DNA from 2 places in the Bacillus sp. JJ1127 genome. Region 2 is predicted to be linked to the other one. Evidence: riboswitches for the same ligand, from Rfam matches in the RefSeq annotation. Region 2 holds a riboswitch; the other holds the start of a gene.
What was found. Region 2 has a riboswitch for cyclic di-GMP ahead of V7183_RS20435 (methyl-accepting chemotaxis protein). Riboswitches for the same ligand answer to the same signal wherever they lie in the genome.

Region 1: it holds a riboswitch for cyclic di-GMP, as region 2 does, so the genes downstream of both, V7183_RS17805 (discoidin domain-containing protein) here and V7183_RS20435 (methyl-accepting chemotaxis protein) in region 2, are expected to answer to the same signal.

The regions. Positions count from the first base shown of each region.
Region 1 covers NZ_JBALQK010000181.1:10,230-19,851, reverse strand. Annotated here, with positions in the region: gene V7183_RS17810 (AraC family transcriptional regulator) at 262-714, opposite strand; cyclic di-GMP riboswitch class I at 1,062-1,151, shown strand; gene V7183_RS17805 (discoidin domain-containing protein) at 1,275-3,653, shown strand; gene V7183_RS17800 (DUF4870 domain-containing protein) at 3,977-4,294, shown strand; gene V7183_RS17795 (HD domain-containing protein) at 4,698-5,690, shown strand; gene V7183_RS17790 (hypothetical protein) at 6,023-6,298, shown strand; gene V7183_RS17785 (hypothetical protein) at 6,646-6,936, opposite strand; gene V7183_RS17780 (helix-turn-helix domain-containing protein) at 7,193-8,056, shown strand; gene V7183_RS17775 (VOC family protein) at 8,109-8,489, shown strand; gene V7183_RS17770 (MBL fold metallo-hydrolase) at 8,507-9,193, shown strand; gene V7183_RS17765 (metallophosphoesterase family protein) at 9,237-9,622, shown strand, end outside.
Region 2 covers NZ_JBALQK010000228.1:1,426-11,047, forward strand. Annotated here, with positions in the region: gene V7183_RS20420 (ABC transporter substrate-binding protein) at 1-714, opposite strand, end outside; gene V7183_RS20425 (ABC transporter permease) at 711-1,487, opposite strand; gene V7183_RS20430 (MTH1187 family thiamine-binding protein) at 1,459-1,779, opposite strand; TPP riboswitch at 1,881-1,982, opposite strand; gene V7183_RS20435 (methyl-accepting chemotaxis protein) at 2,066-3,805, opposite strand; cyclic di-GMP riboswitch class I at 3,948-4,034, opposite strand; gene V7183_RS20440 (anaerobic C4-dicarboxylate transporter family protein) at 4,316-5,629, shown strand; gene ilvA (threonine ammonia-lyase) at 5,700-6,908, opposite strand; gene V7183_RS20450 (TPR end-of-group domain-containing protein) at 7,020-7,949, opposite strand; gene thiE (thiamine phosphate synthase) at 8,092-8,745, opposite strand; gene thiM (hydroxyethylthiazole kinase) at 8,762-9,580, opposite strand.

The DNA.
Region 1 (9,622 bases), on a different contig from region 2:
ATAAGTTGAAGCTGAATAATAAATTTGTACAGTTTTTGAGCTGTTTGTATATATATATCCATTTTGGTTTTCCAACATATAAGTCGCGGCTATGAAGAACAAAAAGTGACCTGCGCTCATTCTCTCTCTTTGTTTTAACTTGGCGTGGGGCAGGAAGAGGATCTGACCGCTTCTATGCATGGCTGGATGCTCTTTCCCACCTAAAAAGAAAGGGTTTATGTTGGTTCTTCAATTTGTATTTATATATAATGGTTTCTTCTTTTATAACGCTTTTACAGGTATACATATTTCACAATAATGGTTGTTAATCATCTCACTCGTGTATCTTTCTAAAATCGGTTTGTTGTCAATTTGATAGCCATTGTTGTGTAAAGCTGGGAAAATTTCAGCCCATGCTTTTTGAATATCTTCCGCTGTATGTTTGATTGTGAAAATAGCATACTTTCCACTAGAAAGTTCCCCTTCGCAAATTGAATCATCAATTTGATAATCTTTTGAAATCACAATACAAGCATCATATCTACAATTTTCAGGAAGTGTTGTTTCAGGGTTATCTTGTGGAATTCCAAGTATTATTGCCGATTTAATAAGATCTTTCTCCTCAGCCCATTTCTTTAACTTTTCCATTGCTTGCATGTTAGCAGGACCATATGGACCAACTTGGCGTACATAGGCAATGCGATATTTTGGAAGAGTTTCGACTTTCATATTCATAGTTTCTCTTTCCTTTCTTTATTCATATTTGCTACACTTCGAATGCTATTATGATTTAAAAATATAATCAAATATATTTTTAAAATTGTTAATTTTCTTATTTAAGGAGTCCCGTCACATCGCCATCAACTTAAGAATTCAGAATTACCCCAAAACGAAAAAAAATGAGCTTAATTCACATGGACACCTATGAAAGGATGAAATTTTCGTTTTGGGGGCACTTCAAAATGGTAGCTTGATTGGCATGCGTGTCGGGCCTTAATTAAATTTTTAAAAAAATAGTTACATTAATTATAAAAGTCTATAAATATAATTGGACTTTTGGTATATTCAAACTGAAAGATGCATCTTGGTAAAGGCGAAATTAGTGAAAGCTAATGACACAAAGCTATAGGGACTAAGGTGTATTTCACTCACTATGTCAGCCAGTTGTCGAAAAATGTCAAAAGAATTGCGAATCTTACAAATTTTAGGGTCATTTCAGGTCCTAGAATTATTTTACATGAGGGGGGATAGACACAAAGGTAATCGTTTAAAAACAAAAAATAGGGGGGCTTATTTTGAAAAGAACTTTATCTTTAGTATTAACTATGTCACTTATTTCAGGGAGTTTTGTTACGATTCCTTATACAAAAGTTTCAGCTGAAACGGTGTCGTTGACTCAAACAACATTGAAACAAAAGACAGATCAGGCAATTGCAAATGGTAATTTTGAAGATCATTTGAGTTATCTTACAACATATTTAAATGAAAAGGTTGGGGAACTCACTGAAGCGAATTTGAAAAGTAAGCTTACAGACCCAGTATTTGCAGCAGCTTTGGCTCAGTGGCAATTCATATCACAAACAGGTGCTGCAGCAATGGATACATTCGCTAAAAAAGATGCTGCTCATCAGAGTTTTCTTAATTGGGTTATGAAAAATACAGGGGTAATGAGTACGTTTCTTGAAGGTGGCAGTCCAACTGCAAAGAATTCAGTAAATGCACTTGAGATATGGAATACAATCTGGAATACGGATGCAGATTCTCATGAAGGATTGTATTTAAAATTAGCGATAGCTACATCGTTAGCTCATGCTGAACCTATAAAATATTGGACAAATAATAAACCTATTGATCCATTAACGAGGTACCAATATTATAAAACAGCAGATCAAAATAATGAGTTACTTCCAGTCTTTAGAACATATGATGTTTGGCATTTAAGATTAGTAGTGAATACTTGGTCACCAGAAGAAGATTTAACTTGGGCAAGAAACATGATTAATACGGAGCATCCAGAACTTAAAAGTCAAGATAAGATCGGAACAAGTGCATATTTGATTCAGTATGTAACAAATAACAAAGATGGAGTTAGCATTCAAGCTGGGAATGATGCATTCTACGGTGTAGGTTGGAATCTTTCTTCCATTTACAGATTTGGCGGGGTATGCGGTAATATTTCGAAGTTTGGTGTACAAGTAAGTCAAGCCTTTGGTGTGGCCGCTATGCCTGTTACACAACCTGGGCATTGTGCACTCATATGGAATGACAAACCATCTTCTTGGCATTTAGGAAATGATATATCGGGATGGGGTGAATCGGGCCGTCATGATGTAACTGTTATTCCTTGGTCAGATAATAGCTTGGGAAATCAAGTATCTTACATCTTACTATTTGAAGATGCTGAACGTACCCCAGTAAAACTAGATAAATCAGAGCGATTACGCTGGTTAGCGAAAGTGATGAATTCAACAGATAAGAAAATTGCAATTTATAAAATAGCTACTAATCTTTTACCAACTAATGTTTTAGTATGGAAAGATTACGTTTCTCTTATGTTACAAAATCCAAATGTAACAGATGCTGAGTGGCAAGAATTAAACAGCAGTATCATTTCTTCTTTTGCTAATGAGCCAAGACCGATGATGGATCTTCTTACTCAAATTAGAAGCCATGTTCTGAACACAGATGATAGAGCAAAACTTCAACAGTATACGTTAAATATATTAAATGTATTTAACGCAATAACGGATGTAAATCAAAAGCAAGTAGCTAATAAAATTAAAGATCAAATGCCAAGTTTAGGATTAGGCCTGGCTACTTTTAGTTTTGATGGAGCAAATGCAGGAAAACTAATGGGAATTAAACCCGATACGGAATACAGTATTGATGGAGGAAAAACGTATAAAGCTACTACAAGCAATGATATGCTTCTGAGCAATGAAGAGATCTCAGCAATCAATTCAACGGATGGCATTTTAACAAGAGTGATCGGAACAGAGCAGCCTTTATTAATTCCAATTGGAAAAGCTGGTAAAGTTAATGTTTCTTCAAATGATGAGGAGAACTTAGTTTTTGGTCTAGACGATACGATGGAATTCAGTATAGACCAAGGTTCACATTGGACAAAATATAATCCAGTTGCTCCTAATTTACCGGATTTAACAGGAAATGTTACATTAACAGTTAGAAAATTTGCTGTTGGTTCAAATCCAGCAAGTGATGCTGTTAACTTAAAGTTTACTGATACTGCTGCAATAGGATTAATACCGCACAAAAACTTATCAGTTGCAGGTGTCTCAAGTCAGGAAGTTTCGGCTAATAATGGTGCTGCAAATGCAATCGATGGAAACGGTGCAACAATGTGGCATACGTTATGGAATGGCAGTGATAAGGCTCCATACATTACCATAAAGCTTAATGAAGTTACTAGCATATCACAATTAGCTTATGTTCCAAGACAAGACAGTAACTCTAATGGTAACATAACTAGTTATAATATATACACAAGTCTAGATGGAGTTAATTTTACAAAGGTTGCTACTGGAACTTGGGCAGATGATAAACTTACCAAGAATGCAAGTTTCAGTAAAGTAGATGCTCAGTATGTGAAGCTTGAAGTGGTATCAGGACACAGTGGATTTGCTTCAGCCTCAGAAATAAAATTATATAATTAGTAGTTGGAAGATGAATGGGATTGTAGCAAAAGTATTTTATACTTTCGCTACGGTCTCTTTTTTGTTCTGGTGCAAAAACTAGAGAATTCATGCAATGAATCTTCGAAACTTGGAAATACTAATACTTGAGGTAGCACCACATTGCTATCAACTTAAGAGTTGAAACAAACGGAACTTTCGTCCAGCCGGGATACGTTTGAAAATGGGATGGGCTATCTTACAAAACTGTCATCTTAACGTAAGGTTATTAGATAGTTCATATACTATTTCAATGTGATAATAAGGATATAAGAAATCATAATAATTTTTAAGAGGTGAAGCTCATGAAAGCAAATAATATCTTATCTTCTTTAAATTACTTTAGTATCTTCTTTGCACCATTTCTATTACCAATCATTATTTACTTTGTAGCAGAAGAAGAAGTAAAATATCATGCGAAAAAAGCATTATGGACACATCTAATTCCTTGCGTAACACTCATCATTGGTCTTGCTATATCTGGAGCAGTTGGATTTAGTACGTTAGGTGAAAATGCACTTGGAATTGCCGTAATCGGAACGTTTGTTATTGCTTTTATCTTAAGTATTTACTATTTCATTTGGAATATAGTAAAAGGTATTAAGGTGTTAAAAGAAGTTTAATGTATAAAGACTAACCTTATAGTTCTAAGAGGCTGTCTCAAAAGGTCGTTTTTTAACGACCTTTCGGGGCAGCCTCTTTCATCACTATTAATTATTTGTATATTGTACAAGACAAACACCTTGCATTCGTTTTAATAAACCTTCAGAAATCTTTCCGGTTTGCCGTTTTTCTTCACTCCTATCCATCATTAATTATGGTAATCTTATTATGAGGCGCTATCCAGGATAAATACAGCAGGCATTGGGGTACAGAGTATGTTGTTCTCCAGTGGATGTTAATGAGCACAAGAGCGAATTTGTTCTTGTACTGATTAACATTGGCTGTAAAACTAACCTAGGATAAGCAGTTAGCCAACCGGTTTTGGCTTAAAGACATGATAGGTATGGTGAAAGGAGAAGGAAAATGACAATGACTTTGAAGCTTAGCGATGCCCTCTACGGTGAATTTGAGATAGATGGTGTCCTGTTAGAACTTATTCGCAGCAATTCGGTGCAACGATTAAAAGGAATTTATCAAGGTGGTGCTAGCTATCTTGTAAATCCAAATTGGAACAACACACGGTACGACCATTCAATCGGCGCGATGATGCTTGTAAACAAACTCGGAGGCTCCTTGGAAGAGCAAGTGGCCGCTTTATTGCATGATGTTTCGCATACGGCATTTTCCCATGTTATTGATTATGTCCTTGGACATAAAGAAGAAAATTACCATGAAATGATTTATGAACAGATCGTTGCTCGATCGTCAATTCCTGACATTTTGGCGAAGGCTGGATTGGACTGGGAGGGTATCTTGCTTGATGAGAGCCAGTGGACTTTGCTGGAACAGCCAGCTCCGCGATTATGTGCGGATCGTGTTGATTATACATTGCGTGACCTATACGCTTATGGTCATATAACACTACAAGAGGCGCATTGTTTTTTGGACCAGCTTGTGGCTTTTGACGGACAAATAGTTTGCAGCGATCAATCAGCGGCGGAATGGTTTGTGAGCACATACTATAAAGAGGTCATTGGGCTTCTCATGGACCCGCTTAATATGTTTGGGAATGATCAGCTTGCAAAAACATTAAGACTTGCTTTGCAAAAAAATGTGCTGTCTATAGAAGATTTTCTGAAAGAAGATGAGGATGTAATTCGCTTGTTAAAGGACTCTGGTGATAGCAGCATTGCAGCTATGCTGCATACGCTTTGTAACAGCAAAGTAGAGAAAGGGACTCAATCTTGTTATGACGTTCATCAAACAACAAAACAGCGCCTGATCGATCCGCTTGTTATCGTCTCAAGTCAACTCGTTCCCGTATCTAACTTGTCGGCTAGTACCAAGACGTTGACGGAACAAGCAAAGCAAACGATAGAAAGAGGCGTATATATAAAAGTTTGCTCTCAGTCATGAGTGAATTAAATACTAGTTAATAACTTAAATAAGCACTTCACTGTTTAATCTAGGAAAAGTGAAGTGTTTATTTTTATTACTTGAGGATTTTTTTGTTGATATGTAAAGGTTTATCCTGTTTTCACTGTTGAATTAACAAGTGAAATTGCATACCAATTAATGAAATGACCACAACTATTGTCACTTCGTTATTTTGGTTGTCACTCGAGGTGTTAAAAAGTAAATGGAAGAATTAGGTAGTTTATGTTAAAATATAATGAGAAGCAAAATTGTCTTTGTTCTGCTAAAAAGCAGGATAGTTTAAGAGGGATTGTTGATTTGAGGATGATAAATTGAAAAATAATAAATCAAATAGGGCTTTAAGGGTTGGAACTAATATCATACTTATTTTATTAATCTTAGGTGCATTCCAAATGTTTTTTGATGAAAACTATACAAATGACCACTTTGGTTGGTTATTTTTGATGGCTTTTTGGATGGTTAGAAGTATTTATGGTTTTACCATAAGTTTAAAAGAAGGAAATAAGAAGTTAGCATTAATTGATTTGGTTTTAGCAATTTTTGCTTTTTATGTTTTATTTTCTCAGAGTATTAAATATTTCTTCTGAAAATAATTAATTCACTAACGGGGCTTTAATTGAATAAGCCTCATACAAAAGTAAAGCTCAGAGTTACATAGGGACTTTGAGTTTTCTTGCGTGTTATTTACTATGCAAATTAACATGTGAATTAATATGTTATTTAGCTCGTTATTTTAGATTTTCTCCACAATAACTGAACTACTTACTGCTAAGTTATTACACTTTTTGTTATAGAAAAACAAAAAAAGCCGACTTTCAAATTGGGAAACCGACTTTAAAATATCTTATGGAGCTATCGCATGCGTTAGTTATATAGGGAAATGCTCTAATTTGTTTAGTTGGATAGCCGTTACCTTATGCGATCCAGTATGTTCTTAACTACGATTTTGAAAAAGTTTCAGTTGTTTCATATAATCAATAGCCTTAGTTTTATTCTTTTGCTCAGAAACATATTTTGCCTCGTTTATAAATCTATAATAGTTATTAAATCTTTCATCTAAGAGAATGCCTTCAGAAATTGCTTTTTTAACCGCACAGTTAGGTTCGGTTGTATGAGTGCAGTTAGAGAATTTACATCCCATGGATAATTCTATTATATCTTCGAATCCATCTTCATAGTTTCCTACTGAATCTATTATTTCAGATACCTTCTTATTAGATTTCATTTTGTAACTCCCTTGGTTATTTTTTGAATATTCAATATTTTATCACAAAAACCAATTCTCCGTTAAGGCGAACTGCCCGTTAGTTGAATTAAGAGTGATTCAAAATTTTTATGTTAAGACACCATAAACTTTATCTTATTCAGCAAACACGCTTGATTGTTGAATAAAAAGTAACAGGATTTTATGCTTAACTCCTATTATTATGTATAATTGAATTATCTGACAGTTATTATTACATGCTCATGGAGACGGTATGATGAATGATAGAGATTCTACCAATTTTGTTTTACATGCAAAAAGTAACCAGTTTTATTGGGAGGGAAACGGCCAATTATCGATTAAAACATTTTCTAACGGAAAAGCACATTACAAGACGAGTAAAGGTTTTTTTGCTGTCGAAGAAAGTAGATATTTACTCCTTAATGAAGGGTCTTATACCATTTCAATTGATGAAAATAAGGAAGTAGAATCTTTTTGTATCTTTTTTAAGGATGGATTTGCAGAGGAAATTTTTCACTCACTAAGAGAATCAAACGATAAACTTCTTGGCGATCCTTTTAAGGATAAGAGTTGCATCGGATTCTTTGAAAAAACTTATGATACAAGTAAAACCTTGTTGTCTCAAATAACAAAATTTAAGGAAAACTTACCTATTCTTGAGAATGATCCAATTGGTTATGAAGAACAATTTCACAAGTTCATGCAAATTATACTAATGGAACATTTCAATACATGGAAAGAAGTCGAATCATTAAGTGCAATACGTAATTCTACAAGAGAAGAATTGTATAGAAGGATTAGTATCGCCCATGATTATATAAGATCTTATTATGATAAACCGATTAAATTGAATGAAATTGCCCAAATTGCTTGTTTGTCGCCCAATCATTTGTTACGAACATACTCACAAATATATGGAAAAACACCTCATCAGCATATATCTGAGTTTAGAATTCTAAAAGCGAAGAAGCTTTTAGCAAAATTAGATTTCAATATGACTGATATAACATTTGAGTTGGGATTACAAAACCCCGTATCTTTTAGCAAAATGTTTAAGCAGCATGTTGGGGTGTCTCCTATTGAATTTCGAAAAAAGGTGATTTTGGATAAGAAATACTAGGTGTAATCGTATATTCTTAGAATGAAATGATATTTGAAAGGGGAGGTTCTTAGTGGAAGCTACTTTGATTCAGAAAGTCGGACAAATTGGGGTACCAGTTAAAGATTTAAATAAAGCAATTAATTTTTATAAAGAAAAACTTGGGTTATCGCTTCTATTTCATACTGACAGCATGGCATTCTTTGAATGTAACGGGTTGCGTCTCTTTTTAAGTCTTCCAGAAAAAGAGGAATTTGCTCAATCTAGTTCAGTCATTTATTTTCAGGTTGAAAAAATGAAAGAGACTTATGGGGAACTATTAAGCAAGGGAATTGTTTTTATTGATGAACCACATATTGTAGCGAAAATGGGACAAACAGAAACATGGATGACATTCTTCAAAGATACAGAAGGGAATACCCATGCTTTAATGAGTGAAGTACAAGCTCAATAAAAAATGGAGGAAGAAAGATGAAGATAATAGAACTACCAATTGAATTTGAATTTAATGGACAAAAAAATTACATTTATCCAAGTTTAATTATATTGAATAATGAACTAACATTGGTCGATACAGGGTATACAAATTTTTTACCTTTAATTGAAAATGAAATTTTAAAAAATGGATATGAAGTGAAGGATTTAAAGAATATAATCATTACTCACTATGATGATGATCATATAGGTTCTTTATATGATTTCAAAGAAAAGTATCCTTGGATTAACATTATAGCTAGTGAAGTGGAATCAAAGTACATTAGTGGTGAAATGAAGTCAGAAAGATTGGTTCAAGCGGAAGAAATGCTAGGAAATATGTCAAATGAAGAAATCGAATTTGGTAAATGGTTCATACAGCAATTAAAGAATTTGAAGCATGTTTCAATTGATGAAAAGGTGCATGATGGTGATATGATTTTAGGTAACAAATGTAGAGTAGTAGCAACACCAGGGCATACTTCAGGACATATTTCATTATATTTTCCCAGTTTAAAAAGTGTAATCACAGGTGATGCAGCTGTTAATGAGAACCATGACTTGGTCATTGCGAATCCACATTTTTGTTTAAATGCTGAGGAAGCAGAACAGTCTTTAGAAAAGATTAAGAATCTGAAAGCTGAAACGTACTATTGTTATCATGGTGGGAAATTAACTTTATAAATGAAGTAAACGTGAAACTAAAGATTCCGAAGGGGTAATTGGTATGAAAATGGCAATAATTGCTGACATTCATGGAAATAAAGATGCCTTACAAGCTGTACTAACAGATATTAATAACCGAGGGATTCAGTCTATTTATAATTTAGGGGATAGCTTATATGGTCCTTTATTTCCATTGGAAACCTATGATCTTTTAATGAACCAAAATGTTCAAAGTATTAAAGGGAATTGCGAACGAATTTTATTAGAGCCTAATACGTCTAATTTAACAGTTCAATATGTACAGAATTTATTAAAGGATGAGCACAAAACGTGGATTTCTAATTTACCTAATTTCTTACAAACAGATGATTTCTATTTTTGTCACGGAACATCGACAAGTGATGAAATATATTTGTTAGAGGAAATGAACGCTAGTGGGGCAGTGCT
Region 2 (9,622 bases):
TTTCACAAAATCTTTATCTTGTTTCGCATGCTTTTCACTTGTAATAATAACAGGGCTATAAAAATCTAGTGCTGGATCTAAATCTTTTACCATAATTGTATTTAATTCTTTTCCTTGGCGCTTCGCTTCGATGCCATCCCATCCATAGTAAATCCATTCAAAATCTGCGTCACGACCAATCGATTTAAAGAAATCTGTTTGTCCAAGCACAATTTTGTTTACTTTACTAAAGTCCGCTTGATGTTTATCCATAATTGTTTTTAATGTTGCTTCTTCCGCTGGTGCTCCCCAGCCTCCATAACGCTTGCCTTCAAAATCTTTCGGTGAAGTAATATTATCTTTTTTCAAAGATGCAAATGCAGATGTGTTATGTTGAATAATTGCTCCAATCGAAACAACTGGAATTCCCTCAACACGTGCAGATGTTACATTTTCTTGATAACTCACACCAAAATCTGCTTTTCCTGAAGCAATCATTTGCTCTGCTGATACATTATCACCCGGTTGAATAATTTCTACATCTAAACCTTGCTTCTTATAATAATCTTTCGTCTTTGCTACATATAAACCAGTATGGTTTGTATTTGGGAACCAGTCTAAAACAACTGTTACTTTCTTCCCTTTATCTGTACTTTCTTCTTTCTTCGCCGGATTACAACCAACGACACCTACTGCGAGTAGTGCAGCTAGCATAACTTTTAAGCCTTTTTTCATTTTCTGTCTTCCTTTCTGTATATCCATGGTGCTGTTATTCTTGCCATAAACTCTACGATAAAATACAAGAGCAATGTCACCATGACGATAATAGCTGCGATACCGAAGACACGAGCAGTTAAAAAGGATTTTGTCGCTCTTGTGAGCATAACTCCTAATCCTTCACTTGCTCCAAGCCACTCCCCAATAATCGCCCCCATCACACTATATGTGACAGCAATTTTTAATCCCGAGAAAAAATACGGAAGCACGGCAGGGAATTTTACCTTTTGATAGATTTGCCACTTTGTTGCACGCATTGTTTGTAATAACTTGAGCATGTTTTTATCTACCGTTTGAAAACCTTCTACGATGCTAAGGGCAATCGGAAAGAAGCAAACAAGAATAACAACCATCACCTTTGGTAACATGCCGTATCCGAACCAAATAATAAATAAAGGTGCGAGCACCACGATCGGAATCGTTTGTGAAATAACAAGCAACGGATTAATTAAAATGCGAAAGAGCGGAATAACATCCATAATAATAGCAATACTCGTTCCAAGCAGAATCGCAAAAAATAACCCGATGATAACCTCTTGCAATGTTTGCAGCGTATTTGGCAGCAATAAATCCTTCATTCCAATCAGTTCCTGTACAATAGCAGAAGGCTTCGGTAAAATCCACGATTCAATTTGAAATATTGAAACCGATCCTTCCCATATAGCAATGAGAAGGATAAGCCAAATCGTTGTAATTGTTATGTTAGATCGCTTCTGGTTTTTCATATTCATCACGATACTTCCATACCTTTTCATCAATCGTTACACCTGTACTTGGACGATAATGGATTTTAATAGAAGTAATAACTTCCTCTGCACCAGCATCGACGCAAGCTTGTTGTGCACGTTTAATGACATCAAGAAGTACGTCTAATTCTCCTTCCAGTGTTGTTTCCATCGCTCCTACTTCATAGCGAACGCCTGATTGTTGTACGACTTCAATCGCTTTATCAACAACTGCATATAAATCTTTCGTTTTTGCTTGCGGTACTACTGAAAATGAAATTGTAACCTGTTGTGACATGCTAAAATCCCCCTTGCGAAATATGTTTGTAAAAAGAAAAGGCTTTCCTACCATCACGTAGGAAAGCCTTGTATGCAAGTTATTATAAAATAACATATGCTACATCACTTTAAGTAACTCCCTACGCTGGCATTATCCAGATCAGGTTGAGGGTCGATGTATTCTTACATCCTCTCAGCCAATTGGCTCCCCGGTTCTTAATTCGTTTTCATTGTAGCATGATTTATTTTATTGAACAAACAAAAGAACAAGGTGTGGATTTTTACCACACCTTTTTTACATTCTATTAACTTTTAAATTCACCAATTAGTTCTTGTAATTCTTGAGCAAGCCAACTTAAGGATGTAGCTAACTCCGCGATATCTTGAACAGACATTTCTTGCTCTTTCATACTCTCTTCTACATTGCTGCTACTATTCGCATATGTCTTAGCAATATGGGACAATTCATCAACAACTTGAGCAATTCCTTGGCTGCTTTGGAAAATATCATTTGAATTACTAGAAACGTCTTTAACTTGATTCGTAACAGATTGTGCCGATTTTGAGATTTTTTCGAAGAAGGCACCACTGCTCTGGACAAGTGTAATCCCAGATTCTACTTCTTTCGAACCTTTTTGCATCGAAACTACAGCTTCTTCAGTTTCTGCTTGTGTTTCTCCAATTAATTTAGCAATATCTTTAGCTGATGCCTCAGTCTGTTCTGCTAGTTTACGTACTTCGTCTGCTACAACAGCAAATCCTCTCCCTGCTTCCCCAGCACGAGATGCTTCAATAGAAGCGTTTAAAGCAAGTAAATTTGTTTGATTCGAAATTCCTGTGATAACAGTTACAATGTCGCTAATTTGTTTTGAGCGATTTTCTAATGAATAAATAATAGAAGATAGATCTTGCACTGCACTTTGAATTAAGTTCATTTGGTTAATGATTTGATCAATGACTTCATTTCCTTCTACTGAATGATGCTCCATACCTTCAGACGCATTTGCAACCTGTTTAGCAGCACCTGTAATCTCTGCTATTTTACTTCCCATCTCATGTACAATATGTAAACATTTTTGTACAGAAGCTTCTTGAGACTGCGCTCCTTCATTTAAACCTTCCATAGAGCTTGCAATCTCTTGAACTGCCATGCTGTTTTCCTCTGTACTTGCTGATAGTTCTTGTGAAGAAGAAGAAACTTGTTCTGCCGTCTGCTTTACTTTATCAATAATCGATTTAAATTTTTCAATTGTAGTATTGAAATAGGTATTAATAATCCCAATATCATCTGGTCGCTCTCGTAATTGAATACTTAAATCTCCCTCACCTACTTTACGTAACCCTTCACGTAACTCTTGTAACGGAGCTAAAGAACTGCGGACAATAAAAAATTGAATTACAGTAGCAATTACTAATGAAATAGAAATAAAGATTAAGCCTTGTATAATAAATTTTTGCTTTGTACTAGGAACGATAGAAGCATCTACATCAGCTGCAACAACTGCAATAATGTTTTTTTCTTGATCAGTAATTGGTTCTAATATCGTTACCCATGTACCCAAATCATCTTTATACACTTCTGTCATTTGTGCCTTCTTCGTATCCATTACTTTATGGTATGCGTTCATCCAACGATCAGGCATATCAAAATAATCTCCTGGTTTCACATTTAGGGACTCTGCTACCTTGGTGCTTAAACCAACAATTTGCGGCTCACCCTTTTCATTCGTTTTTGGACCCATTACATATGCTTGTCCCACGCTTTTTAATTTTTTTGTAACCCCATCTAGTTGCTCCGTTAGCTTCTCTTTCTTCACTCTTTGACTTGCAGGGTCCTTCGCAATATCTTCAATCATTTGCTTGTCTAACTCATTTAATACAGTATCCCCTGTTTCAATAGATTGTCTTTCAAATAAAGACATCATGTTGTTTTGGAACATATTAAAACCGAGTACTCCCATACTTGCAACAAGGGTTAAAATAACAAGGACGGTTAATAATACATTTTTCTGTAAAAACGATAACTTGTGCCAATATTTCTTCATCAAAATTACCTCCTTTATTTTTCGTATAATAAGATATAGAAATATAAATAACACCCAGAAATGATAACACTACTCATTTAAGGGTGTGTACATAAAAAAAAGACCAATGTAAAAAAGCATTGGTCAAGACCAACCCTATCCGTCCGGTAACTGGCTAGCTTAGTCTATTTTGACCTTAGCTCCTATAGTTTTGCGCCCTCATGTTTCCATTAGTTTGCCTTTCTCGCTGAACGAGTTGAACGATATGGGAGTTTTATGAGAATTAAATATTCTCTTTCACAGGTTACAACATAAAAATTAAATTGTCCACTTATTTGCACATGTAAATATAAAATTCAAATAAAAAGTTTTATCAAAATAATTCTATAAAAAGAGTGAATGTTACTTTTTATGTGTTATATAATAAAAAAGGTTTATAAATAAAGGTTTCATTTGGACACTTTATTGATTTTTACACAAATTAAATTATCCAAAAATATCTAATCCTATGAATTTCGGAGGTAGTTTATCATGTTTTGGCTACAATTTCTTACTTTACTGCTCTGCATTTTCATTGGCGCACGCCTTGGCGGAGTTGGTCTAGGAGTAATGGGTGGAGTCGGTATGGCAATCCTCGTATTTGTCTTCCACTTGCAACCTACAGCTCCTCCTATTGACGTTATGCTGATGATTTTAGCAGTAATTACAGCTGCTGGTGCATTACAAGCAGCAGGAGGAATGGATTATCTTGTCCACCTTGCAGAAAAAGCATTGCGTAAAAATCCAAAGCGTATCACATTTTTCGCACCTATTGTAACTTATTTATTTACGCTGTGCGCTGGAACTGGTCATGTTGCCTATTCTGTACTTCCTGTTATCGCAGAAGTATCACGTGAATCAGGAATTAGACCTGAACGCCCGATGTCAATCGCCGTAATTGCTTCACAACAGGCAATTACAGCAAGTCCAATCTCGGCTGCAACTGTTGCTCTTTTAGCAATGCTAGCTGATTATAAAATTACATTGTTAGATATTTTAAAAGTAAGTATTCCTTCTACTTTTATTGCTTGTATGTTAGCAGCTTTTGTTGCTAGCAAAATGGGAAAAGAGTTAAATGAAGATCCAGAATACTTGAAACGATTAAAGGAAGGCATGATTCCTAAACTTGAAGAAAAGAAAGAGTTTGTAGGTACAAAGGGCGCCAAGTTATCTGTTATTCTCTTCTTATTCGCAACTATTTTTGTTGTTCTTCTCGGTTCATTCGAAGCACTTCGTCCAGGATGGATGATAGATGGAAAATTAGTTCGACTTTCCATGCCAAACACAATTGAAATGGTCATGTTAACAATTGCTGCTCTTATTATTATCTTCTGTAAACCAAATGTAGAAAGTATTGTATCTGGTAATGTCTTTAAAGCAGGAGCTACAGCTGTCGTTGCCATTTTTGGTATCGCTTGGATGGGAGACACATTCTTTAACGGAAACTTGAATATAATTCAAGGATCCATTCAACACTTAGTAACAAGTGCACCATGGCTATTCGCTATCGCACTATTTATCTTATCAATCTTACTATATAGCCAAGCAGCAACAGTACGTGCTCTCGTGCCACTTGGATTATCACTTGGCATTTCACCGGCACTGCTCATTGCAATGTTCCCTGCAGTAAATGGTTATTTCTTCATTCCAAACTACGGAACCATTGTTGCTGCGATTAACTTTGATCGTACTGGAACAACACATATCGGTAAGTATGTATTAAATCATAGCTTTATGATTCCTGGTCTTATCGCAACATTTACTTCCATTGGAATTGGAATGCTACTCATTTCAATCATGTTTTAATGAACGAAAAGCACAAACTTTTTTTCAAGTTTGTGCTTTTTTCATTTAATCAAACGTTTGTTTAAAACTTTCATTCAATAACCTCTACGTGATACCCTTTCCTTTCTATTCCACTTAATATTTCTTCAATATGATTTTTATCTTTCGTCTCTAATGACAAGTGGATCTGCGCATACCCTGGAAACACCTTTGTTCCAATTCGTTCTAAATGTATATTCAATACATTTGCTTCAAAGCTTGTTACGATTTCAAGTAAATGTTGCAAATATCCTGGTTTATCTTTAATCATTGTTGCAATATGAACAAAGCGTCCGGCTTCAACCATGCCATGCTCAATGATACGTGCAATAAAGTTTACATCAACGTTGCCACCACTTAAAACCGGAACAATTTTCTTCTCTTTCACTGGGATTTTTTGATAGAGTAAAGCAGCCAATGAACTAGCACCCGATCCCTCTACTAATAATTTATTGCGCTCAAGTAGCATTAACATCGTTCTCGAAATTTCCATTTCATCTACACAAAAAATATCATCCACATAACGTTGTACAAGTTGAAATGTTAAATCTCCTGGCCTTTTTACTGCAATACCATCAGCCATAGTCGGTGCACCATCTACTGTTATCACTTTCTTTTCTTGAAGTGATTGCTTCATCCCTGGACAAGCAAGTGCTTGTACGCCATATATTTTCACCGACGGTTTTTGCTCTTTAATCGCCATCGCAACACCTGCAATTAAGCCGCCGCCTCCAACAGGACAAATAACAGCTTCGACGTCATCAAGTTGCTGCATGATCTCTAATCCCACTGTACCTTGACCAGCAATCACTGCTTCATCATCAAACGGGTGAACAAATTTTGCACCCGTTTCTTCTTTCAAATCTAACGCATATGCCAAAGCATCATCAAATACATCCCCTTGTAGTTCCACATGCGCACCATATCTCTTTGTCGCAAGTACCTTACTTAGTGGTGCACCTTTTGGCATTACAATCGTGCAGGGAATACCCAGCATATTACTAGAATAGGCGACTCCTTGCGCATGATTTCCAGCTGATGCTGCAATAACTCCATTTTCTAATTCTCCTTTTTCAAGAGAAACCATCTTATTATAAGAGCCACGTACTTTAAAAGAACCCGTCTTTTGTAAATTTTCAAGTTTTAAATACACTTCATTATTTGCTAGCTCGCTAAATGTACTTGAATAATCTAGTGGTGTGATATGTACAATGCCTTTCATTTTCTCATAAGCAGCTATAATATCCTGTAAAGAAATCATGCATTCGCCTCCGAAACGATATATGTTCATATATATTAGTTTGAGCGACAAGATTTGTTTTATACGATTTTCTAACTCAAGCCCAATTCATTTTCAAGTATTTGTTATTATCTAGTTTGGTTCTACTATATATTGAACAGCTTCTGATAACAATTTTGTAAAATCATCTGGAAAAAGGTGCCCTAATCCTTCTTTCACAATTAGTTTACATTTGATATCATACTTCTCAAATATAGACATCAATTCAATTGTCTTCTTATAAAATGGATCTTTATCCCCCGTAATAATGCATCCTTTCAAATTAGCTACCTGCTTTGTCTGAATCAACTTTTCTATAGACTCTATGTCTCGAATAGCTGGTATAACAGCAATGAATCCCTTAGTAGCTAACAGATTATCATTTAAACTTAACTCTATTGCTAAGTTCCCTCCTTGAGAAGCACCAGCAATTATTATTTGTTCCATATTATACTTCTCTTTAAAGTCACGAAATGTTGTAGAAATATCATTTAGAGCTATATCGTGCTTATCCCAGCAATAAGAATTCACTCCATATATTTGTGAGGACTGCGGAAATCCTAAAATATACTGCAACCCATCATCATACCAATACGGTGCAAAATCATTTACATTCGAACCTCTCCAATGTAACGAAAATATTCCAGTGTTTGAATCTTCATTTCCATACACAAATAATTTAGAACTAGAATTCAATTGATGATTATTTAAAATAGCTTCACATTTCTTTACAATCAGTTTGAATTCTTCTCTGCTTTGTAATTCATGTAAGTCTGGATCACTCATTAAGGTATATGGATTCCACCAAACTCCTTTTGTTAAAGCTGCATTCAAAATAGCAAGAGCTTCCTCTTGTTTACCTTGGAGGGAATAAGCACATGCCTTCCAAAAACTCGTTTTATCTAGCCTTTCAGGGAAATCCTTTTGCGCTTTATGAATAAGTCTATGCATGGCCTCAAAATCCCTTTTTTCAAACAACTTGAACAGTTCATTTTGCAGCTCAACAAATTTTATTTTTATCACAAAGATTCCTCCCTTGTTTTTTCTAAATTATACCATTAGATCATTGCGATAAGACTGAATATTCAAAAGTAAATCTTTAAAAAAGATCACACAACACTTGCTATGTTGCGTGATCTTTTTTCATTCTGTCTCAATAAATAAATTATTTTTTTACTTGCTGAGCTAATTCCTTCGTACTTTCATACGCCGAATCCGCTAAACTAATTGCGGAAATAACGGAAACTCCATCTGCGCCTGCCTCGATAACAGAAAAAGCATTTTCAATTGTAATTCCACCAATACCAACAATCGGTACCCTGATCCCCTCTTCTCTAAAATGTCTTAGTCCTTCCGTCCCTTGAACTGCTTTTGTATCCTTTTTTGTATTTGTCGGGAAGATAGGCCCTACTCCTAAATAATCCGCTCCACTTGCAATTGCAAAACGTGCTTCTTCGATTGTATGAGCAGATACTCCAACAATTTTATCTCCCATTTTTTCACGAACTGATGTGATTCCTTCATCGTCTTGTCCGACATGAACGCCGTCTGCATCTAATTCAATTGCTAGTTCTACATCATCATTTACGATAAAAGGCACACCATATTCTTTACAAAGCGCTTGTAGCTGCTTTGCAAACTGCAATCGTTCGTTTCCAGTTAACGCTCCTTCCCCCTTTTCACGAAATTGAAAAAGTGTTGTTCCACCATCTAGTGCTTCTTTCATTATTTGCAATGGATCCTTTTGGCAGTTATTGCTCCCCATAATAAAATATACTTGCAATAACTTGGACATTTGTTGCATTTCAATACGCGCCATTTTTCCTCCCACCTTCTTACTGCACCTTTTGTATCTTTCCATATTGTTCAATATCATCTGCAGTAGTGTTTGCTAGCTGATTCAAAAATTCAATTTGGAAGCTTCCTGGCCCTAGCTCTACTGTTTTAACAGCTGCTATTTCCGCTGCTACACCATAAAACGTTAATGCAGCAACTGCAGCTTTCACATAATTTTGTTCAACGGCTGCGAATGCTCCCATTACAGAAGTTAATAAACAACCTGTTCCTGTAACTTTCGTTAAAATTTGATGACCATTATGAATCATAAATGTTCGTTCTCCATCTGTAACAATATCTTCTTTTCCAGTAATTACCGCAACTGTATCTAATTCATCAGCTGCTTGTTTTGCAATCCCTACTACATCACCGTTTCCAGCTCCAGCATCCACACCTTTAATTGCCCACTTTTCATTAATAACATTAGCAATTTCTGCTGCGTTCCCGCGAATCATCGCTAACTTCACTTCACTTGGTATATGTCTTGCAACTTCTGTTCGGTATGAAGTCGCTCCTGCACCAACTGGATCAAATAACACAGGGACATGATGTGTATTTGCTGCTTTTCCAGCAATGAGCATCGCTTCTACTTCTTCAGGACGAAGTGTTCCCATATTTAGAACAAGCGCTCCTGCAATGCTAGCCATTTCTGCCACTTCTTCTTTTGCATACGCCATCACAGGTGATGCCCCTAATGCCAATAAACCATTGGCCGTAAAGTTTGTTACAACCACATTTGTAATATTATGTACAAGTGGATTCGTCCCTCTCACTGTTTCCACTACTTTTGCGATTTCTTGTAAATTCATTCTTTTCATCTCCTAACTTAATAATGGGAGATACACAAAAAGACACTTCGC